DNA from 3 places in the Corynebacterium sp. 21KM1197 genome. Region 1 is predicted to be linked to each of the others. Evidence: riboswitches for the same ligand, from Rfam matches in the RefSeq annotation. Region 1 holds a riboswitch; each other region holds the start of a gene.
The links. A riboswitch is a leader RNA that binds a small molecule or an ion and turns the genes downstream of it on or off. The one in region 1 is predicted to bind thiamine pyrophosphate.
Positions count from the first base shown of each region.

Region 2: linked by a shared signal. The riboswitch ahead of OLW90_RS05450 (bifunctional hydroxymethylpyrimidine kinase/phosphomethylpyrimidine kinase) and the one ahead of OLW90_RS07030 (thiamine phosphate synthase) in region 1 are both predicted to bind thiamine pyrophosphate.
Region 3: linked by a shared signal. The riboswitch ahead of OLW90_RS04195 (ECF transporter S component) and the one ahead of OLW90_RS07030 (thiamine phosphate synthase) in region 1 are both predicted to bind thiamine pyrophosphate.

Region 1 is NZ_CP123907.1:1,444,686-1,452,311, reverse strand. It holds gene OLW90_RS07060 (Tex family protein) at 1-1,361, shown strand, start outside; gene OLW90_RS07055 (hypothetical protein) at 1,472-1,984, opposite strand; gene OLW90_RS07050 (ThiF family adenylyltransferase) at 2,026-3,135, opposite strand; gene OLW90_RS07045 (thiazole synthase) at 3,142-3,927, opposite strand; gene thiS (sulfur carrier protein ThiS) at 3,930-4,124, opposite strand; gene thiO (glycine oxidase ThiO) at 4,124-5,254, opposite strand; gene OLW90_RS07030 (thiamine phosphate synthase) at 5,251-5,895, opposite strand; TPP riboswitch at 5,890-6,002, opposite strand; gene rplS (50S ribosomal protein L19) at 6,195-6,536, shown strand; gene lepB (signal peptidase I) at 6,708-7,523, shown strand; gene OLW90_RS07015 (ribonuclease HII) at 7,526-7,626, shown strand, end outside.
Region 2 is NZ_CP123907.1:1,116,339-1,123,964, forward strand. It holds gene OLW90_RS05430 (PaaI family thioesterase) at 1-296, shown strand, start outside; gene OLW90_RS05435 (magnesium and cobalt transport protein CorA) at 315-1,256, opposite strand; gene OLW90_RS05440 (class I SAM-dependent methyltransferase) at 1,282-1,863, shown strand; gene OLW90_RS05445 (HAAAP family serine/threonine permease) at 1,869-3,110, opposite strand; gene OLW90_RS05450 (bifunctional hydroxymethylpyrimidine kinase/phosphomethylpyrimidine kinase) at 3,181-4,686, opposite strand; TPP riboswitch at 4,677-4,769, opposite strand; gene OLW90_RS05455 (NAD(P)/FAD-dependent oxidoreductase) at 4,801-6,207, opposite strand; gene OLW90_RS05460 (SAM-dependent methyltransferase) at 6,413-7,626, shown strand, end outside.
Region 3 is NZ_CP123907.1:854,033-861,658, reverse strand. It holds gene OLW90_RS04220 (ABC transporter substrate-binding protein) at 1-435, opposite strand, end outside; gene OLW90_RS04215 (NUDIX domain-containing protein) at 488-907, opposite strand; gene OLW90_RS04210 (hypothetical protein) at 900-1,379, opposite strand; gene OLW90_RS04205 (energy-coupling factor transporter transmembrane component T) at 1,376-2,137, opposite strand; gene OLW90_RS04200 (ABC transporter ATP-binding protein) at 2,134-3,513, opposite strand; gene OLW90_RS04195 (ECF transporter S component) at 3,510-4,103, opposite strand; TPP riboswitch at 4,095-4,208, opposite strand; gene OLW90_RS04190 (DUF2218 domain-containing protein) at 4,243-4,593, opposite strand; gene OLW90_RS04185 (patatin family protein) at 4,726-5,613, shown strand; gene OLW90_RS04180 (ABC transporter ATP-binding protein) at 5,635-6,279, opposite strand; gene OLW90_RS04175 (hypothetical protein) at 6,298-7,626, opposite strand, start outside.

The DNA of each region.
Region 1 (7,626 bases):
GCGTGAAGTGCGCGGTGGTGGACGCCACCGGCAAGGTTCTCGATACCGCCATCGTCTACCCCCACCAGCCGCAGAACCGCTGGTCCCAGGCCTTAACGGAACTTACTACCCTGTGTACCAAGCACGGGGTGGAACTGCTCGCGGTGGGCAATGGCACCGCCTCGCGCGAATCGGAAAAACTTGCCCGCGAGGTGGCCGAGGCCGCCGCCACCGCCGGTGGGGTGCGCCCCACCCCCGTGGTGGTCTCCGAGTCCGGGGCCTCGGTGTACTCGGCCTCGGAACTCGCCGCCCAGGAGTTCCCCCAGATGGACGTCTCTCTGCGCGGCGCGGTCTCCATCGCCCGCCGCCTCCAGGACCCCCTGGCGGAACTGGTCAAGATCGACCCCAAGGCCATCGGCGTGGGTCAATACCAGCACGACGTCAATCAAACCGCCCTGGCCCGTACCCTCGACGGCGTGGTGGAGGACGCCGTCAATGGCGTGGGCGTGGACCTCAACTCCGCCTCCGCGCCCCTGCTCACCAGGGTGGCCGGGGTGTCCGCCACCGTGGCGGATAACATCGTGGCCTACCGCGACGAGCACGGGGCCTTTTCCACCCGTAAGGAACTAGGAAAGGTGCCGCGCCTGGGGCCCAAGGCCTTTGAGCAGTGCGCGGGCTTCCTGCGCATCAACGGGGGCACGGAACCCCTCGACGCCTCCGCCGTGCACCCCGAGGCCTATCCCGTGGTGGAACGCATCGCCGCCTCCCAGGGCTGCGCGGTGGCTGACCTCATTGGTAATTCCCGCCTGCTCGGGGGCCTGCGCCCCGGAGACTACGCCGACGAGACCTTTGGTATCCCCACCGTCACGGGCATCATTGCGGAACTAGATAAGCCGGGGCGTGACCCCCGCCCGGAGTTCACCACCGCCACCTTCAAGGAGGGCGTGGAAAAGGTCTCCGATCTTCAACCCGGCATGATCCTAGAGGGCACCGTTTCCAACGTGGCGGCCTTTGGGGCCTTCGTGGACATCGGAGTGCACCAGGACGGGCTGGTGCATGTTTCGGCCATGTCCAAGAACTTCGTCTCTAATCCCCGCGACGTGGTGCGCTCCGGGGAAGTGGTGCGCGTGAAAGTCCTAGACGTGGACGTGGAACGCAAGCGCATATCGCTCACCCTGCGGCTCGATGACGAACCCGGTGCCGCGCGCGGGGAAAAGGACGGCGGGAAAAACGGGCGCGGCGATAACAAGCGCGGCGGCGATAAGCCCGCACGGCCCGGGCGGAATCAACGCGGGCGCGGGGGCCGCCAGCGTGGCGGTGCCGGTTCTTCTGCCGGAGGCTCGATGGCCGAGGCCCTTAAGCGCGCCGGGTTTGGTGCTTAGGTGCTTTCTTCCGTGGTAGCGGAATGAAGCCCCAGAGTTTCCGGGGTTTCGGCAGGAGCCTCGGGGGTGTGCGGCCGACCATGTAGTAATACTCGTCGGGAACCTCGACATCAATGCGATCGGCGATGTTTGTTTGGATACGGGCGTATGAGAGTTCGGACCTGGGTGACAGCGGATACACCATGATCTGGTTCCTTTCTCTTAGAGCTATGGCCATCGTACTTTTCCACGGAGCAGGGCGTCCATTGGCCGTCGATGGGTAACCAAAGAACAGGACGGGGATGGAGCACCTGGGTACCGGACCGTACCCAATATAATTCCGTGGGCGTCAGCAGAGCACTGCCGCTGAGTTCCTCCAGCGCGTTCCATCCCATTTCCCGGAGCAATGTGGAAGGGTCCTGGGTTTTATCCACCGCCCAGATGAACCGCTGCCACCACTCGGCGCGATTATCCGCTAGCACCTTTTGAATATGCGCCTTGGTGTTCAACCGGATCGTCCACACCACCGCGATGAACCCCAGGACGGACACCGCCACCTGTGCCCCGCGCCAGACCAGATCCCAGTTCCAGTCCGCCGTGTAACTATGAACCGCGCCGATGAGCGCTTCCCCATGCTCCAGCATTGTCCCTACCCCCGATAAGTTTTTCCCCGATTATGCCCCAATCAGGGGCGCGGCACTCCGCCGGGCAGGTTGAGGAGGTCATACCCCAGTTTCTGCGCCAGGGCGGAATAGTTACGCACGAACTCCGCGCTGCGCCTCCCGGAGGCGCAGTACACCACCACGCGCCGGGTGGGCAGCGCGCCCAGGGCGGCGCGAACCTTCTCCTCCTCGGCATCGTCGAGGGTGCTCAGCGGCAGCCGCCGGGGGAGTATCGGGGCGGGGAGGTCGGCCAGCAGGGATTCGTGTGGTTCGCGCACGTCTAGCGCGGTGGCGGTGCCCGCCCGGAGTTCCTCAAGGAGTGCGTGATTGTCCGCAGGGGCGGGCAGGGCGCAGGCCTCCTCGTAGGAATCCCGTAATTCCCGCGCGCGGGGCCGGGCGGGATCGGCGGAGACGGTCACGGTGCGCAGCGTGGTGTTCAGGGCATTGTAGGAGGTCATGCGCCCCGGTTCCACGGGGTGCAGGCCGCTGAGGTACTTGATGGCCTCGGTGGCCATGAGGTTGCCCACCACCGCCGTGGTGGCCCCGAGCACGCCCGCGGTGGCGCAGTCGGGGGTGAAGTCGGGGCCGGGTTGGGTGGGAAAGAGATCGCGCAGCCCCACGCCGCCTCCCGGGGTGCCCGGCCCGGAGTGCCACAGGGCCACCTGCCCGGCAAAGCGCAGCACCGTTCCCCAGAGCAGGGGAGTGCCGGTGACCTCGGCGGCGTCGGCGCTGAGGTATTTGGTGGCAAAGGTATCGGAACCATCGATCACCAGGTCGGCGGCACGAACCAGGTCAAGGGCGTTATGGACGTCAAGGCGCGTGCGCAGCGCGGACACGGAGATACCCGATTGCAGTTCCCGCAGCCGGGCGGCGGCCACCTCCACCTTGGGTTTTCCCTCGTCGGAGGCCCCAAAGAGGATCTGGCGGTGGATATTGCTGAGGTCCACCACGTCGTCGTCGATAATGCTCAACCGCCCCACCCCGGCTCCGGCGAGGGATTGCAGCAGCGGGCACCCCAGGCCACCCGCGCCGATGACCAGCACGCGGGAGCGGTGGAGGCGTTCTTGTTGTTCCATACCAAAGCCGGGCAGGGCCAGCTGGCGGGCCACGCGGCGCAGTTCCTGTTTATTCATGGCTTGTTAGAGCACCTGATCCGCCCACTCGGCCAGGCCCTCGAAGGTGGAGGAGGCCTGGGCGTGGCGGCGCTGGGGGATTCGCCCGGATTGCCGCGCCAGGTACCCGGCCTCTACGGCCAGTCGCATGGCGCGCGCCATGCCCACGGGATCTTGGCAGCGGTTGATCGCGCTGGCCAGCAGCACCCCGGAGCAACCCAGTTCCATCGCCAGGGTGGCGTCGGAAGCCGTGCCCACCCCGGCGTCGAGGATTACCGGAACCGTGGCGCGCTGGCAGATGAGTTCGATGTTGTGTGGGTTGAGGATGCCCAGCCCGGTGCCGATGGGCGAGCCCAGGGGCATGACGGCCGCCACGCCGATGTCCTCTAGGCGCTGCGCGGTCACGGGATCGTCCGAGGTATAGGCCAGCACCGTGAAGCCGTCTGCGATGAGGAGTTCGCAGGCGTCGATAAGCTCCGCGGTGTCGGGCAGCAGGGTGTGCTCGTCCGCGATGACCTCCGCCTTGACCCAGGAGGTTCTCAGCGCCTCGCGGGCGAGTTGGGCGGTGAGCAGCGCGTCGCGCGCGGTGCGGCAGCCGGCGGTATTGGGCAAAGGGTCGATGCCCAGGCGGCGCAGCAGGTCAAAGATGGATTCCCCGCCGCCGGGGGTGCGCGCGGAGTGGCGGCGCATGGCCACGGTGGTCAGCCGCGTGCCGGAGGCCACCAGCGATTCCTCCATGATGCTTTGCGAGGTAGCCCCGCCGGTGCCCATGATGAGCCGGGAATCAAAGGAACGATCCGCGATGGTGAGCACGGCTAGCCTCCCTGCACGGCGGTGAGAATATCCACCACATCGCCCTCGGAAAGGGCTTGATCCCAGCGGGAGGCGGGGATCACCTGGGCGTTGATCGCCACGGCGACGCCCTCGCGCGAGCCCACCTCCGCGTCTACTAGTTCCGCCACGCTGAGGGCTTCGCCCGTGCGCGCGGTGCCATTGACGGTGTACTGCATTATTGCTCCTTGTGTGGTTGCGAGTGATGGTGCGCGCGGTGCCGCCGTGGATCGCAGGCGCCGAGGTCAAAGCCGGGGGACTCGCCCAGCGCCAGGCGCGCGCCCGCCAGCCCGCCGAGGGCAGCCAGCAGGATTCCGTGGCGGAAATAGCCGGTGGAGATCACGGTATTACCCACCCGCCCCAGGTACGGCAGATCGTCCGGGGTGCCGGGGCGCGCGCCCGTGCCCCATTCCAACAGATCGGCCTCCTCCAGGGCGGGCACGATCCGGCAGGAATCCCGCAGCAGATCGCGCACCGAGCCCAGCGGAGTACCGGCGCGGTGATCCTCCCGCGAGGTCGCTCCGATGGCCACCGTCTCGCCCCGGGGAATGAGGTAGACGGGACGATCCTCCACGAAACCCCGCACCACCCGCTCTATCAGGCCGGGGGCGCGGGCGATGAGAATATCCCCGTACACCGGGCGCAGGGCCAAGCCCTCGGTGAGGCGGGCGGCCCCCAATCCTGCGGAGAGCACCACCCGCGCGCCCCGCGTATCGACGCCCCCGCGATCCGTGCGCACTTCATTCTCACCCATCCTGGTGACGGTGGCAGGCAGGAACGTCACGCCCCGGCGGCGCAGCGCGTCCATGAGCGCCGCCGCGAACAGCCTCGGGGCCACCTGGGTATCGCCGGGAATGGACACCGCCCCGGCCAGGGCGGGGGAGAGCGCGGGTTCTACCTTGCGCGCTTCCCGCACGGTCAGCGGCTTCACCGCCATGCCGTGCGCCTGCTGGTGGGCGGTGAGATTGCGCAGGTGGTGCGCGTCGGCGCGGTCGGCGGCCACCACCAGGGTTCCCTCCTCGCGGTAGCCGGTGGGCAGATCGGTGGCGGCGGACACCCGGCGGATCAGGCTGGGGTACAGCCGGGCAGATTCCAGCATGAGGGGATATAAGGCCTCCTGGCGATACTGCACCTCGGCCACCGGGGCGAGCATGCCCCCGGCGTAGTGGGAGGCTGCGCCGACGGGGTGGGGGTCGATGACGGTGAGGGAGAGATCCTTTCCGGCGATCTCCGTGAGCTCAAAGGCGGTGCACAGGCCCACGATCCCGGCCCCCACCACGATCACCCGTTCCGGTCGGTGTGCGTTCATGACCGGGCCCCGGGGTGAAAGGCTCCAACGACTTCACGGGCCGTGGCCTCGGGATTATCCGCCCGCATGAGGCCCCGGCTCAGCGCCACCCCGGCCACCCCCGTGGCGGCCAGGGCCGGGGCATCGGCGGCGGTGACATCCCCGATGGCCACCACGGGCACCCGGGAGGCGCGCACCAGCGGCTCGTATCCCGCCACGCCCAGGGGCGGGCGGCCGGAATCCTTGGTGGGGGTGGGGCGATACGGCCCGGCGCCGATGTAATCAATGACCTCGGCTACCTCGTTGGCCGCCTCCACCAGGGGCAGGGTGCCGGTGGTCAGCCCGATGATGGCCCGGGGGCCGAGGATCGCGCGGGCGTCCCGCACGGGCAGGTCCTCCTGGCCCAGGTGCACCCCGTGGACGTGTTCGCCCCGGTGCATGAGCGCGGCGGCGATGTCCACGCGGTCGTCGATGAGCACCCTGGTGGCGGGGTTGGCCTGGGCCACGGCGCGAGCCACCTCGGTGGCCAGATCCAGGAGGTCGCGGGGATTGATGGGCTTGCTGCGCACCTGCACCACCCCGGCCCCGCCGCGCGCGGCAGCGGTGGCCACCCACGCGGCATCCCCCGGGCCGGTGACCAGGTAACACCGTAGATCCAGCATGATTCTCCTTGCTTCCTTCGCCGGCATGATCCGGGCAGGTTCGACGGTCCGCGCGGCAGTGAGGCGCGTTCTCAGCCCGCTTGGCCGCGGGCTCCCGTGAGGCTGTGGCCAGTGTAGCGCGGCGGCGGGGCGCGGCGGGTGAGTTTGGCGATCGCCGGGGCATAGTGGAATAATGAGCGGGTTGCTTGCTCTGCTTTGAGCACGCGGCGAAGATATGTCACGGATATGAACCGGCCGAGCGCCCGTCATGGGAAGCGCCGCCAGGGTCCTCTTTCCCGAAATGTAAGGATTGTTTTTCCATGAACATTCTCGACAAGGTCGATGCAGCACAGCTCCGCGATGATATTCCGGACTTCCGCCCCGGTGACACCCTCGGCGTGAACGTCAAGGTGATCGAGGGCTCCAACGAGCGTACCCAGCTCTTCACCGGCGTGGTCATTCGCCGCCAGGGTTCCGGTATCCGCGAGACCTTCACCGTGCGCAAGGTGTCCTTTGGTATTGGTGTGGAGCGTACCTTCCCGGTGCACTCCCCGAACATCGCCTCCATCGAGGTCACCCGCCGTGGTCGCGTGCGCCGCGCCAAGCTGTACTACCTGCGCAACCTGCGCGGTAAGGCAGCCCGCATTAAGGAACGCCGCTAGTTTCTTATTGCCCACGCGCCCCCGCTGCTCCTGGTTTTCTTCCTGGGCAGCGGGGGCGTCGTGCATAGTAGGGGCTTATCGACGCCCCGGTGGTGACTCTTGGCGCTGATACACGGGCCGCGCGGTTGGGCATCGGGAAGCCTCGGGTGCCGCCTGCTAAAGTCGAAAACCGTGACTGATTCTTCTCGTGCTTCTCTCTCCGCCGATTCTGCGGATTCCGCGAACACCTCGGATGAGGCTAAGGCCAAGAAAGAGAAAAAGGAACTGCCCTGGTATTTGGAGATTCCGCTGATTATCGGCGTGACCTTCCTGATCGTCTTTTTGGTGCAGACTTTCGTGGGGCGCGTGTACATGATTCCCAGCGGCTCGATGGAGCCCACCCTGCATGGCTGTGATGGCTGCGCGGGGGATCGTATCGCGGTAGAGAAGGTTTCCTACTACTTCTCCGAGCCCAAGCCCGGCGACGTGGTGGTCTTTGCCGGTACCCCCTCCTGGAACGAGCAGTACGTATCCCCGCGCTCGGATAACCCCGTGGTGCGCGGCTTCCAGGAACTCGGTTCCTACGTGGGGCTGGTGGCCCCCGATGAGAACAACCTGGTCAAGCGCGTGATCGCCACCGAAGGTCAGACGGTTTCCTGCCAGGAGGGCGATCCGGCCGTGATGGTGGACGGCGAGCCCACTGATCAAACCTTTACCCTTGACCCGCCGCAGTTCCCGGTCGGTGAGCGCGAAGGTGGCTCCGAGGCCTGCGGCGGCTCGTACTTTGGCCCCGTGACGGTGCCGGAGGGCAACGTGTGGGTGATGGGCGATAACCGCACTAATTCCGGCGATTCCCGCGCCCATATGGGCGACCAGTACCAGGGCACCATTCCGGTGGAGAATATTCGCGGCAAGACGGTGGCGCGGATCTGGCCCCTGAACCGCATTGGCCTGGTGGATTCCCCGGATATTCACAATGACGCCGCCGCGCAGGAGGCAGCCGCCTAATCATGCGTCGCCTGACGCAATTGCGCACGCTAGAGGTGGCGCTGGATCGCGCGGGCCTGGGCCCGGTGGCGGGGGTGGACGAGGCCGGGCGCGGCGCTTGCGC
Region 2 (7,626 bases), 330 kb from region 1:
CGGAGATGGACGTGGACGGCCGCCACAAGCAGCCGATGGGGCTGGTCCACGGGGGCATGTACTGCGTTCTCACCGAGGGGGTGGCCTCGCTCGCGGCGCTGGTGGCCTCCGAGGGCAGGCCGATCGTGGGCGTCAATAACACCACGGACTTCCTGCGCCCGGTGTCCTCCGGGACGGTGACGGCCCAGGCCACGGCCATTCAACAGGGGCGGCGCACCCAACTGTGGGAGGTACGCATGGAGCACGAGGGTAAGTTGGTGGCCCTGGGGCGGCTGCGCACCATGCTGGCGAGCTAAGGCTGTATTAGAGCTAGGTTAGATCCAGCCGCGCCTGCGGCACACCCACCACACCAACGCCATCGAGAGCGCCATGAGCCCCAGGGCAAAGGGATAGCCCAGCGCCCAGTGGAGTTCCGGCATGTCCTCAAAGTTCATGCCGTAAATCCCGGCGATGAGGGTGGGCAGCACCACCATGCCCGCTAACACGGAGAGTTTGCGCATGTCCTGGTTTTGTTGCAGGGAAACCTTGGCGGCCCCGGCGTCGATGAGGGCGCTGAGGCGATCGTCGAGGTTAATCACTCGATCCCGCGCAATGGTGGCATTATCGGCCACGTCGCGGAAATAGGAATGAACCTCCTTGCTGAGCAGGTCCCCGTGCCGGGTGATCAGGCTGGTTAGGGCGGTGGGCAGGGAGGCAATGCTGTGTCGCATTTCCAGCACCTCGCGCTTGAGCTGATAAATCTCGTCGATGTGGAAATCCGCGCTGGGATCAAACACATCTTCCTCTAATTCATCGAGATCCTGCTCCAATTCATCGGCAATGCGCAGGTGCTTCGTCACGATGATGTCCGCCGTGGCCCAGGCCAGGGAAAAGGGGCCGTGATCCGCCAGTTCCAGCGGCCTATCCAACCGCTCAAGCAGCCCCGGCACCTGCGCCCCGTGCCGCACGCTGAGCACAAAGCGCGGCCCTATCGCCAGGTGCACCTCGCCGGTGCGGATGATCTGGCGCGGATCGCTCGGGCCCTCGGTATAGGCCACCGTGCGCATGACCAGAAAAAGATGGGAATCATAGCGCTCCACCTTGGGGCGCTGCCTGGCCGTGACCGCATCCTCCACGATGAGTTCATCGAGTTCGTAGTGCCGAGCCACCTCTTCCATGCGCGTGCTGGTGGGGGAGTGCAGGTCCAACCAGGTGAAATCCCCAGGGGCGTCGCACGGGCCGGGAACACCATCGCGGAAAGAACGGCATAAATCCATGGTTGAGCAGGATACACTGGCGCTCATGCCCACCTGGAAAGAAATCATCGCCCGCAATCCCCACCACTCCGAGGAATACGCCGCGCGCTGGCGTCGCATTGCCGCTAGCGGCAAGGATATCTTCGGTGAGGCCCGGCTTATCGACGCCCTGGTGCCCCGCCAGGCACGTATCCTCGACGCTGGCTGCGGCACCGGGAGGATCGGCGGCTGGCTTTCCCGGCGCGGCCACCGGGTTGATGGGATAGACCTCGATCCGGTGCTCATCGAACACGCGCGCCAGGACTACCCCGAGGCCACCTGGGAGGTGGGGGACCTGGGAATAGACCCGCTGCCGCAGGGACGGTACGACGCGGTGGTCTGCGCCGGGAACGTCATGGGCTTCATCGAGGCCGATCGACGCGCGGCGGCGGTGAAAAACATCGCCCGGTCGCTTGCCCCGGGAGGACGCGCCGCGGTGGGCTTTGGGGCCGGGCGCGGCTGGGAGTTCCCCGATTTTTTGGATACCTGCCGCAGCGCCGGGCTAGAGGTGGAGCACCAATACTCCACCTGGGACATGCGGCCCTTCACCCGGGAATCGGACTTCCTGGTGGCGGTGCTGCGGTCCTAGTGGCCCTAAGCCACGATCTTGAACACGATGGCGCTGATGGCCACCAGCCCGGAGATCACGATAAAGACGTTCGAGGCCTGCTTGCGATACGGCGCGAGCGCCGGAACCTTGGCGATGGCGTACATGGGCATGAGGTAGAGCAGGGCGGCGATCACGGGGCCGGAAAGAGTCTCAATGAGATCCAGCACGCTGGGATTGATGATGGCCGCCAGCCACGTGGTGAGGAAGATGAAGGCGTACACGCCTAATTCCAGGGGCCGCTGCGGAAGATCGCGCTTGACCACACCGCGCACAATGCTCTGCGCGCCCTCCGCCGCGCCGAGCACGTGGCCGAAGTACGAGGACACGATGGCCGCGATGGCGATGATCGGCGCGAGGTAGGAAAGCACCGGGTTATCAAACACATTGGCCATATAAGACAGCACCGGGAGATTGGCCTCGCGGGCGGCGGCCAGGCCCTCCGTGCCCAGGGCGAGGGAGCACGACCACACAAAGAACATGGTGAACACGGTGAGCAGGATCGCGGTGTACGCCAGCACCACGGAGGCGCGCCGGGTGGCATTCTCCCCGTGATTGCGCTGCATGGCCAGGGAGAACTGGGAGATGGCCGGGGAGTGGTTAAAGGCAAAGACCAGCACCGGGATCACCAACCACACCGCCGCCACGGTGGCCCACACGCCCTTGCCGGGAGCGCCGAAGAACCCCTCGAAGTCCCAGGAGGGGATCAGGTACAGGGAGATGGCTCCCAGCAGGAAGATCAGGGGGTACACCAACACCTGGGTGACCGCCAGCATGATCTTTTGGCCGAACACCAGGATCAAGGTCATGCCGCCCACCAGCAGGCCGGAGAGCAGCGCGCGGGGAATCTGCGGGCCGTTGAGCTGATTGACGATCAAACTATCCACCGTATTGGTGATGCTCACCCCGTAGATGAGCACGATGGGATAGATCGCGGCGAAGTACAGCAGGGTGATGACCCAACCGATCTTCTCCCCAAAATAGTCGCGGGCCACCACGGTGATGTCCTCGCCCTTGCGCGGAGAGACGCACACCATGCGGGCCAGGGCCCGGTGCGAGAAGTACGTCATCGGGCCGATGAGCAGCGTGGCGATCAGCAGCGGCCACACGCCGGAACTGCCGGCATTGATGGGCAGGAAGAGGATACCGGCGCCCACGGCGGTACCAAATAATGAGATGGTCCAACTGGCGTCGAGGCCGCGCGGCGGGCGCTGTGTGGTAGTAGCCATAGGAAGCGTCCTTGCTTATTGAGGGGTAATTCCTATGACACTGTAGAGCCTGGGGTGAGGGCACGCACAATCAGCGGCAGGAGGCCTGTGCGAAGAAGTCCCGCTCGAAGTAACAGGCCGCCACGAAGGCCCGCGCCGCACGCAGTCGTTCGGCCGGGGAAGCCTGCTCTAAGGCGTATTCCACGCGCGCGATGGCCTGGCGGGTGCCGTCGAGGAAGTCCGAGTCGCCGTAGGTGCTCAACCACGGGGCGTAGGGGTGATCCGGGGTGATCCCCTCGCTGAGGCGCAGCCCAATGTGGGCGTAGAGCCAGTAACAGGGCAGCACCGCGGCGGCGGCCTCCGCGTAACTCCCGGAATCGGCGGCGGCGGAGAGAAAGGAGGTATAGGCCAGCGTGGTGGGGGAGACCTCCTCGGTGAGGGCACCCAACTCCGAGCGGTGCAGCTGGGCCTCCTCCTCGAGGCATGCGGCGGCGTCCTGGGCCCACCGGGTGGAGTGCTCGGGGTGATCGCAGCGCGAGGACACCCGGGCCAGGGTGCGGGAATAGGAAAGCAGGTAGTGGGAATCCTGGGCGAGGTAGAAGAGGAAGTCCCCACGATCCAGGCTGCCGTGGCCCAGTTGCCGGATAAAGTCCAGCGCGTAGGTTTCCGCCAGGGGAGTCTGCGCCAGTTCCCACAGCGCGCGGGTCCAGGGCCCGGCGGCCCAGGAATCATCGGGCGTGGGCTGCGGCGCGAACTCCGTGGGCCACGGCCAGGGCGCGGTGGAGGCCTGGGCGCTGAGGCGTCGGCTGCGATGGGAATGATCCACCGGCCCGTTGCCCCGACCCACGTGGAGATCCCCGCCGTGCGAGATCGCCTCGGCCAACCAGCGGGTGGACCAGGTGAGGGCGGCGTGGGGCGTGGCGTCGATAAGCAGGCGCGTGGCCAGGCTGGAGGAAAGGGAGCAGCCGGTGCCGTGGGTGTGCGGGGTGTTAATCCGGGGACAGGGCACCCGGTGGACGGAGCCATCGGGGGTGACCAGGGCGTTATCCGCGCTGCCGGTGAGATGTCCGCCCTTGACCACCACGCTGGTTTCCCAGTTTTGGGCCAGCGGTAGTGCCTGGGAGATGGCCTCCTCCAGGTCACGGGCGGGTGTGGTGTGGGCGAGCACCGCCAGTTCGCGCAGGTTGGGGGTGATAACGTCCGCCTGGGCGCACAGTTCCGCGATGGCGGATTCGGCGTCGCGGTCAAGCAGGCGATCCCCGCTGGTGGCCACCATGACCGGATCGAGCACGATGGGGCCCACGGGGTGCTCGCGCAGGTACCTTGCCACGGTGGCGATGGTCTGCGCCCCGCCCAGCATGCCGATCTTGAGGGAATCCACCTGGACATCCTCAAAGACGGCGTCCAACTGGGCCAGCAGGAAATCCTGGGGCGGGGTGTGAATAGAACGCACACCCTGGGTATTCTGCGCCACCAGGGCGGTGACGATGGAAAGGGGGAAACCCCCGGCCTCGGAAATGGCCTTGATGTCCGCCTGGATACCGGCACCCCCGGTGGGGTCGGTTCCGGCGATGGTCAATACGCGCGGTATCACGATGTGACAAATCCCTTCGCTAGTCCGAACTAGAGCAGGTTCCACGGGTATAATCTCAGCGCTTAAGCGCACCCCGTTGCCTGCGGCCAGACTAGCAGAAGGGACGGTGGAGAGGGGTTACTTCTCTCCGAAGCGGCGGGTATCGCGTACCTCGATGGGGAAGTCCGCGTCCGAACCCACTAGGCCGTTGAGCTTGTTCAGGCCGTTGCGGCCGTGAAGCTGCTGGCGGGTGGTGGCCAGGTTCCAGCGCTTGCGGGAAAGCGCGTTGAGGCCCCAGGCAAAGGCCGCTACCAGGCGATTACGGAAGCCCACCAGGTACATCACGTGCACGGCCAGCCAGAGCACCCAGCCGATGAAGCCGGTGACCTCCACCTTGCCCATCTTCACCACGGCGGAGAAGCGGGAGATGGTGGCCATCGAACCCTTGTCAAAGTACTCGAAAGGCACGCGATCCTCGGGCTTTTGCTCCCCCTCGGTCTCCGCGGCGATCTGCTCCGCCACATACTGGCCGGTCTGAATGGCCACCTGGGCCACGCCTGGCAGGCGGTTGAGCCCCATCATGTCACCGATGACAAAGACGTTCTTGTGCTCGCCCACGGAGAGATCGGGATTGACCTGCACGCGTCCGGCGCGGTCCACCTCCACGCCCGCCTGCTCGGCCACGAGCTTGCCCAGCGGGGAGGCGGCCACACCGGCGGACCAGATCTTGGTGTAACTCTCGATGGTGTGTTCCTCCTCCCCGGCCTTGTAGGTCACGGAGGTCTCGTCCACGTTGGTCACCATCGCGCCGAGTTTGACCTCCACGCCGAGTTTTTCCAACTGGCGCTGCGCCTTGCGGCCCAGGCGCTTGCCAAAGGGCGGGAGCACCTGGGGGGCGCCGTCGAGAAGCAAAATCTTGGCGGAGTCGGTGGAGAAGTTGCGGTATTCCCCGGAGAGGGTGCGGTGCGCCATCTCGGCCAACTGCCCGGCCAGTTCCACGCCGGTGGGGCCCGCGCCGACGATGACGAAGGTGAGCAGGCGCTCGCGCTCGGCGGGGTCGGTGGTCAGTTCGGCGCGCTCGAAGGCGCCGATGATCCGGGCGCGGATCTCCAGGGCATCGTCCAGCGTCTTCATACCGGGGGCGTACTGGGCAAAGTGATCGTTGCCAAAGTAGGACTGCCCGGCACCGGCGGCGACGATGAGGGAATCGTATTCGTAGCTGCGCTCGTAATTGCCCAGGTGGGTGGTCACGGTCTTGGTCTCCACGTCAATGTCGGTGACCTCGCCCTTGACCACGGAGGCGTTCTCCTGCCCGGCCAGGATCTGGCGGGTGGAGGGAGCGATCTCCCCGGAGGACAGGATGCCCGTGGCCACCTGGTAGAGCAGCGGCTGGAAGAGGTGGTGGTTGCCGCGATCAATCAGGGTGACATCGACGTCAGCGTCCTTGAGATCCTTGGTGGCAAAGAGGCCGCCAAAGCCGGAGCCGATCACCACGACGTGATGGCGACCACCGGCGGGGCGATAGGCTTTCTTAGCAGATGACATGGGGTTTTCGCGCTCCTGTAACCTTCTTGTTTATTCAGTGGTGATGATGATAGTCGCCCGGCTCACGTTTGGCAGGGCAGGGGCCACAGGAATCCACCCATTCGGGCCGAAACACAGAAGCCCGTGCGCGACGATGTTGGTTTTAGCGCGCCTCGGTGTGGTCTAGGTATCGTTGGGCTGCGGTATTGATGGGTACGGAGGCACAATGACAGACCAGCATCTCACCGCCATCGACGTCCACGCATGGCCCGGTTTAAGGGCCGTGCCACGGGACTGGCGGCTGCGCAGGCGCGCCCGCCGCGCGGAGGCGGAGTTTGCGCACGCCTGCGCGGAGGCGGAGTTGGATCTGGAATCGGAGCGCCCCGACCTGGTGGTGGAGCACGACGAACTTTTTTATCGCATCGCCTCCTCCGGGTGGCTGGGCCTGGCGGAGTCCTACATGGCCGGGGAGTGGCACGCTGCCGATCTCCACGAGGTGCTCACCGCCCTGCTGCGAGTGGGCTACAAACCCCCGCGCGGCGAGGTGGTTCCCCGTACGTACGACGGCGGCGCGCTGCCCGCCGACCTCGTGGAGTTCTCCTCCGCCGATGGCATGAGCCTCATGGGCGGGCTCTTTGAATCGGGCGTGCCCACCACGGTGCGGGAATCCATGCCCAGTTATGTCTCCGGTGCCGGCCACGGCAGCGAGCCCGCCACGCACTTCGTGGACATCACCCGCGTGGCCCCACCCGTGGCCGTGGAACGCGCCGATCTGGGCACCGCGCAGGCGGGGGTGATCCGGGCGCTTCTCGACGCCGCCGAGGCCCGGCGCGGCACCGACGTGCTGGAATACCCCGCTACGGGCGGCGCGGTGGCCATCGCGGCCGAGGAACGCGGCGCGCACCCCAGCGCGGTGACCGCCGATAGCGCGTGCGCCGGGGCGATGGAGGAACGGCTCACCCTGGCCGGTGTGACCACGGCGCGCACGGTGACGATGCCGCAGCCGATCGCGCCGGGGGGAGTGCAGCCCGCCGCCGAGGCCGTGGTGAGCGTGGAATACCTGGAACTCCTGGCCCCCGGGCAGCGCGCGGAGTTCATGGCCAGCCTGGATCGCTCGCTGCGCCCCGGCGGGTACTGCGCGGTGCAGACCCTGGCGGCCACCCCGGAGTTTGATGCTGCGGCGCAGCGCAGCCTGGATGTGCTGCGCGCCTATATCTGGCCGGGGCTGGAATACCCCACGGTGGAGGAGGTGCACCGGCTTGCGGATCAGTCCAGCAGGCTGCGGGTGGTGGGGCAGCGGCACTTTGCCGAGCACTACTGCCTGGCGTTGAAGATGCAATCGGAGTGCTTTGAGGGGCACTCCCGCGAGGCCGCCGCGGCGGGATTTGACCCGGTGTTTCGTCGGTTGTGGCGCTTCCAGTTCGCGCTGCGGCGGGCGCT
Region 3 (7,626 bases), 590 kb from region 1:
CACCTGCACTCCGGGCAGCTCCTCGATTCCCTCCTCGTAGCCCTCGACCCCCTCAAAGGCGTATTCCATGGTCTGCGAGTTAGCCACCGCGTAATTCCAGGCGCGCACAAAGTTCTGGGCCTTGACCGGGGTGCCATCGGCAAAGGAGGTCTGCTTGAGGCGAATAGTGTAGTGCTGACCATCCTCGGACTCGATGGACTCCGCCACCTCGTTATAGGGTTCGCCTGAAGCGTCGTAGGACACCAGCCCGGAATAGATCAGCTCGATCACGCGGCCGCCGCCGGTCTCGTTGGTCATTCCGGGCAGCAGCGGGTTCTGTGGTTCTGACCCGCTAGCGGTGATGTAATCCGTGGGGTCATCGGAACCGCAGGCCGCCAATCCCCCTCCCGCTATGCTCATCGCCGCCAGCAGGGCGATGATCCTTCTTCGAACCATGCTGCCTCCTTACTATTTTTCAGACAGCATAGTCTGTGAAGGCCGCTACATCTTAATTTCCCCGCTCCCTATCTAACAGCAAGGGGAAAACCACGTCCCGGGTGAGCGGGGCGATCTCCGGGGAGCGGGACTCCGGGGAATAAAATCGCGCCTCCGCGATCTCCGCGCGCACCTCGGGGGCTTGGTCAAGCGTTCCCCGCCACGCAAAGGCCGCGCACCGCACGGTGTATCCGGGCTCGTTGGCTGCCGGGGCGCTCAACTCCCCCAGCGAGGTCAGATCCTCCTCCCGCAGGTCAAGGCCCAGTTCCTCCGCGATCTCCCGGCGGGCCGCAGCCCGCGTCGGCTCCCCCGGTTCCACCTTGCCGCCGGGAAACATAAAAGCCTCCGTGCCGTGCTTGCGCACCGTGAGCACCTCCCCGGCCTCGTTGCGCAGCACCACGGCGGCGATGCGAATGATCCGCTCATTATCCATTGTCTACCCTCTCGTCCACGTCCATGTTCGCTATCGCCCGGAAGTGCTCGCGCTCCTGGCTGGCCCACATCTCCCACCACGGCTCGTAATAGGGATCCCGCGCCAGGGCCCGGGCGCGGCGCACCGCCTCCGGGGCGTCCACCCACACGGTACGCACCTCCCCCAGGCGCCGCGCCGCCGCCACCGAGGCCTGGGTGATCGCGCCCACACCCTCAATGATCAGTGGCTCCCCCACCGGCAGCGCCACCCACTCGCCGGGTCGATCGCGCTCCCAATCCCAGCGGCGATACCCCGGCGCGCTCGGGTGCAGCACGCACTCGGACACCATGCGCGCCCCGGCCGCCAGGCCGGACCACCCCGGATAGAAATCGTCAAGGTGCACCACCCGGTGCCCCCGGCGTTGCCCCAGCGCCGTGGCGTAGGTGGTCTTGCCGGAGCCGGAGGGGCCGTCGATAAGCCACACGCGGGTCATGCCACCCCCAGCAGGCGGAACGTACCGGCAAGCCAGGCGCACCCGAGGGCCACGGCGGGCAGCAGCGCCCAGGCCAGCAGCGCCGCCGCATCGCGCCGCCCCACCGTGGAGGGGCGCGCCCAGGTACGCTCCACACCCGCGCGCCCGAAGCCGCGCGCCTCCATCGCCACCGAGAGTTTAGTGCCGCGCCGCAGCGAGGAGACCAACAGGCCGAAGAGCAGGGTGAACGCCCCGCGTATCCGGCCGCGATCGGCCACCCCGCGCGCGCGACGCGCACGGCGCAGCGAGGCGGCATCGTCTCGCACCAGGGTAAGCAGGCGGGTGGCCGCCACCGAGGCGATGACGAAGCGCGCGGGCAGGCGCGCCACCTGCGCGAGGCCATCGCCTAGGTCCGTGGGATCGACGCGGGCGGAGAGCACCATCACCGGCAGGCCCAGCGCCAGCACGCGCAGCACGATGGCGAGGCTAAGCGTCAGGGAATTATCCGTGATGTGAATGGCGAGGAAGGAGAAATACTCCCGCCCTCCGGGGCGCGCATACAGCAGCATGGAGATACCCGTGATCGGGGCGATAAGCAGCAGCGGCAGGCTGCGGCGCAGCAGCGCGCCCCAGCCCACGCCACACAGGGGCGCGAGCAGGAACGTGCCTATGATCGCCACGAGCGCGGAGAGCCAGTCCAGGCTGAGCAGCAGCGGCGTGGTGGCCACCATCATCGCGGCCACGCGGGTAACGGGATTGACGCCACGCAGCAGGTTCATCGTTGCTCCTCCTCGGCGGCTTTATCGACGCGCGCGGGGATCTCCACGTGGTGATCGCCCAGGGTGCGCACGAAGTCCGCGTCGTGCGTGATGGATACCACCGTGGTACCGCGCTCGGTGAGTTCGCGCAGCAGCAGCGTGAGTTCCACAAAGGTGCCCGTATCCTGCCCAAAGGTGGGTTCATCGAGCACCAGCAGGCAGGGGCTTCCCATCAGGGCCGTGGCCACGGATAGCCTGCGCTTCTCCCCGCCGGAGAGCGTGTACGGGTTCGCCTTGCGCAGGTGCCCCAAGCGCAGCCGCGCCATGAGCTCCTCCGCGCGCTCAGCGGGCCCGCCCACCAGCAGGTCCTCCTCCACCGTGCGGGCCACAAACTGGTGCTCGGGATTTTGAAACACCGTGCCGATGCGCCGCGCCAGGTCCTTGGAGCGCCAGCGATGCGGCGGGGTGCTCAGCCCCTGGGCGAGGTCGGGGTGCAGGTGCAGCCGCCCGGCGCGCGGGGCGTCCAGGCCACCCAGCACCATCGCCAGTTGCGTCTTTCCCACGCCGTTGGGGCCGGTGATCACCGTGGAGGCCGCCCGCGGCAGCGCCAGGTCGGGGGCCGGGCCCGCCGCCGTCACGATCCCCTCGGTGCGCAGCAGCGCGGGGTTCTCCCGCGCCTGCGGGCGGGCCGGGGCCAACTCCGGGCGGCGCGGCCACTGCTGCGGGGTGATCTCCCGTATCCCGTCCTCCCCCAAGTGCAGGCAACGCGTGGCCAGGTCGCGCCACAGCTCGGGGCGATGTTCCACGATCAGCACCGTGGCCCCGGTGTGCGCCACCAGCTTATCGACGGCCCCCCGCACCTCCCCGCAGCCCTGCGGGTCAAGGTTGGCCGTGGGTTCATCGAGAAGCACCACGTCCGCACCCATCGCCGCCACCCCGGCCAGGGCCAAGCGCTGCTTTTGCCCGCCGGAGAGATAGCGGGTGGGGGTGTCCAGCGGCAGGCGCAGGCCCACCAGGTCGAGCGCCCGATGCACCCTGGGCCATATCTCCTCCTGGGGTACACCCAAGTTCTCGCAGCCAAAGGCCACATCATCGCCCACGCGGCTGGAGATCACCTGGGAGTCCGGGTCCTGGAGAACCAGGCCCACCACGCCATCAACCTCCAGAGCGCCTGCGGATTCACCATCCTCCTCGCCGCCGAGCAGCCCGGCGATCGCGCCGAGCAGGGTGGACTTGCCCGCACCGGAATCCCCGGTGAGAATGATCCTCTCTCCGGGGGAAATATCCAGGTCGATGCCGCGCAGCGCCGGTTGTCTGCGGGTGGCGTGCCGCCAGGAGAAGTTCCGGGCGCGGATTCTGCCTCGTTGTTCTTGTTCCGTCATGCCACGCGCCGTCATACGGTGCCGCGCACCTCGCGCCCGGCGGCAAAACGATCCAGTGCCCCCGTGCGCGCCAGGGCCTTGACCAGCCAGTGGCCCAGGGCACCGGCCAGCAGCGCCCCGGAGATGATCAGGCACACCAGGTAAATCACGTTATATTCCAGGGAGCGCGCCAGGTGACCAGCGCTAAACAGTTCCAAGATAAAGGCACCGATGCCCGCGCCCACGCCCGCCAGCATGGCGGTGGGGAGTTTGAAGGAGCGATACATAAAGAGCGCAAAGATCAACTCCGCACCCAAGCCCTGCGCAAGGCCGGAGTACACGGTGGACCAGCCCCACTGGCTGCCCAGCAGCGCGGAGGCCACCGCCGCCAGCAGCTCCGTGAACAGCGCCGCCCCCGGCTTGCGGATCACCAACCCGCCGATCACCCCGCCGATCAGCCACACGCCCGTGGCCAGGCCACCCAGCCCCGGGGTGAGCGCGTTCATCGCCTCCAGCCACAGCGTGCCCGCCTGGTTCCACACCACAAAGATCAGCCCGCAAGCCAGGCCCAGCACGGCGGCCACCACGATGTCCACCACGCGCCATTGTTGCACACGATGAGCCATATTTATCCTCCCTAGCGCCGGTACTAACCGGATCAGGTTCATACGGTTTGTTACTTGCAGCAACATCTCAGCCCGGTCGATCTCCGGGCACCCGTGTTTTTGATGTCTTTCTCGCCGTTATTGTAGGCGAAACTCCCCGTTAATCCAGATCCTCCACTCCCCAGGCGCTCCCCTCCTCACCCCCGGCGCGCCGCCACCGCACCGCCAACTCATCCTTGCGGCCAAAGCGCACCAGGTGAATGGCCACCACCTTTTCCAAGGTGGCGCACTGCTCCTCCGTTTCAGATTCCAGGTGCATGAGCAACACCCCCTCGCCCGCCACCAGGGATACCTCGCCACGCACCGGGCGCTCGGGGTTATCAAAGATCAGCGCCCCCTGGCCGGTGCCCTCGTCCCAATGAGCCGTGATCTTGCGGCCAAAGTGATCGGCCATCTGCTTGGCATAGCGCGCGGGGCGATCGGTGCTCACCCGAGCCGTGGAAGAGGTCATACAAGGCAATGTACCCCTTAGTTCTGCCTTACGTTACCCACCTGCACGGGTATTTGTTTGCTGTGAGCGGGATCATTGCCCGCGGCCGCAAAGTGCTACCTTGCGGCGCCCAAACGGGTACCGTGGAACACCATGACGATTCACGCCCCCAAGACCGCACTCGTCCTCGAAGGCGGTGGAATGCGCGCCTCCTACACCGCCGCAGTGGTAGACAGGCTGCTGGCGGAGGACGTGCGCTTTGGCTGGGTGGGCGGGATCTCCGCCGGAGCCACCCACACCGTGAACTACCTTTCCGGCGAGCGCGAACGCGCCCGTCACAGCTTTGTGGACTTTGCCGCCGACCCCCAATTTGGCGGCATGGCCTCCCTGCTGCGCGGACGCGGCTACTTCAACGCCGAGTACATCTACGGCCGTGCCCCCACCCTCAACCTGCCCGGCCCGCTGGATTATGACGCCATCTCCCGCAACGCCACCGAGTTCCGCATCGGGGCGGTGCAGGCCCACTCCGGGCGCTCCGTGTACTGGGGACGCTCCGACGTAGACAGCGCCGAATCCCTCCTGGCCTGCACCCGAGCCTCCTCCACCCTGCCGCTGCTCATGCCCCTGCCAGAGATCGACGGCGTCTCCTACGTGGACGGGGCGCTTGGCCCCTCCGGCGGCATTCCCCTCGACGCTGCCGAGGCCGACGGCTACACCCGCTTCTTCGTGGTGCTCACCCACCCGCGCGGCTACACCAAGGCCCCCATCAAGCGGCCGGGACTGCTGCGCAACCTGCTCAGCGACTACCCCGTGGTGGCCGAGCGACTGATTACCCGCCACACCCGATATAACCGCACCATCGCGCGGCTTATGGAGCTGAAAAAGCAGGGACGGGCCTACCTCTTCTTCCCCTCCGGCAGGCTGGTGGCCTCCACGGAACTCAACGGGAAGAAATTGCAGGGCTCCTTTGATCGCGGGGCCCTGCAGTCCGCCCGCGAGTGGCCAAAGTGGCAGCGCTTCCTAGAGGCCGAGGAGGCTTAGGGGCGGTTTTCTCCTGGGACTTTATCGCCGTGAAGCCAGTTGCACGCGCTGTTCGCAACTGCGGGCAAAGTCCAGATCGTGCGTGGCCACGATGATCGCGGCCCCGCTCTCCGCCGCCTCCCGGAACAAGGTGCGCACCAGCATCTGGTTATCCGCATCCAGCGAGGCCGTGGGCTCATCGGCAAACCACACCCGGGCCCCCTTATACAGCGCCCGCGCAATGGCCACGCGCTGTTTTTCCCCACCGCTCAGCCGCGCGGCGGTCTCCGCTGCCCGGCCTGTCAATCCCACGCGCTCTAGCGCCTCTTCGAGTTTGGGGCGATCAGGAATGATCGTGCGGCCCCACAGGGAACTGCGCATGGTGATATTAAAGGCCACGCTTTCCTCCTCCACCACGCCATAATCCTGTTGGATAAAGGCGGCAGACTCCCGCCAGAAACGGAGCCTGCGGGAATCGGGCCACGCCGAGGCCTCCTCCCCGTCCACGTACACCGCCCCTTGATCGGGAGCGATCATACCGCCCAGGGTGTGCAGCAGAACGGTCTTTCCGCTGCCGCTGGGCCCCACCAAGGCGGTGATGGCGCCGGGATGTACCTCCACGCTTATCCCCGCAAACACCCGCTTATCCCCAAAGGAGAATCCTAATTCCTCGCCGCGAATCATCATGTCTATTCTCCCCTTTCCTTAGATCTTCCTCTGCATGGCGGCTGCGACCGTCCTCTTTGCCATAACCAGATACACCAATACGGAGACGAGCGTGAGGCCGACCGCCACGCCGGGAAGAAAAACAATGCCGTGATTTCCAAAGATCGCGGCTACCGCCGCAGAAAGCACCATCGACAAGGAAATCACGATCATGTCCGCGCGTACAGAAGACAGGGATATTCCCCACAGGGAATAGCCCGCGAGATTGCGCAGCATATTCCGCCTGGCGTTAAGCGCCGAATCAACCGCCGCCACACTCAGAAGCAACACCACAAAAGCAATCACAAGAACCACGAAAGAAATAACCATGATCCGCTCACGATACTCCAACATCTTAGCGATGTACATGGCGTTCTCTCCAATATAATAAACGGAAATATACTCCCCAATTTCACTGCTATCCCGCGCGCGGTATGCCTCGTCTATATCCCTCGCCACGATATTCCCCATAGATAGCGCGGAGGTGAGGAAACTATCGTTAAAGTCCGCAATGCTGGGCACCTCCACCAAAACCATATCGTGCACCAACTCCACCCCGCTCATATTGGGCAATAACATTCCAATTCCGGAACCGGACCTCACGATGTGATACCTCCACTCCTCCGGCGGGGTATCCCTCTCCCGCAGCCAAATCTCCGCCGGGATACTTTCCCGATACTTTTGCGGCAACCCCGCCCAGGTCACCACCTCATCGCTATCCACCCGGCCGGAAAAATCCACCGCCTCCAACCACGGCGTATTAGCAAAGCCCAGCGCGCTATCCTCTTCCGATAGCCCCACGGACATGGGCGGAGCCAGGTAACTGAACACCGCAGAGCCTTCCCGCTGCAAATCCAGGACTACCTCGCCAAAATCGGCAAGATTATTCTCAAAATCCTCGTTGGGCATATCCACCACACCGAATCCGGCAAAGGGCTCAATACGGTAGGCGATGTCATGCGCCCGCCGCGCCGACGTGGAATCGGAATAGGCCAAGATCACCCAGGGAAAGGCCAAGAGAATACACGCGATGGCCAGCCCCTTCGATGGGAAGATAAGCGGACGCAGCCGCTCCATCCACGCCGTGCGGCTCCCCGCCGCTTTCACCCGGGGCCTAACCATCCACAGAGCAAAGAACAGAAGGGTGAGAAGCGCACCGATGAGGAAGAGATAGATCTTTAGCACTACCAGCAGCACCGCCCGATGAAAGGGAGAATCCACGGAGAAAAAGAGCACCGCCCCTCCCAATGCCAGCACCAGAACAAAAGGAAGCGTGAGGGTGAGAACGTCCCGAGCGATGATCAAACGGGCCGATTGCCCAAAGAATAG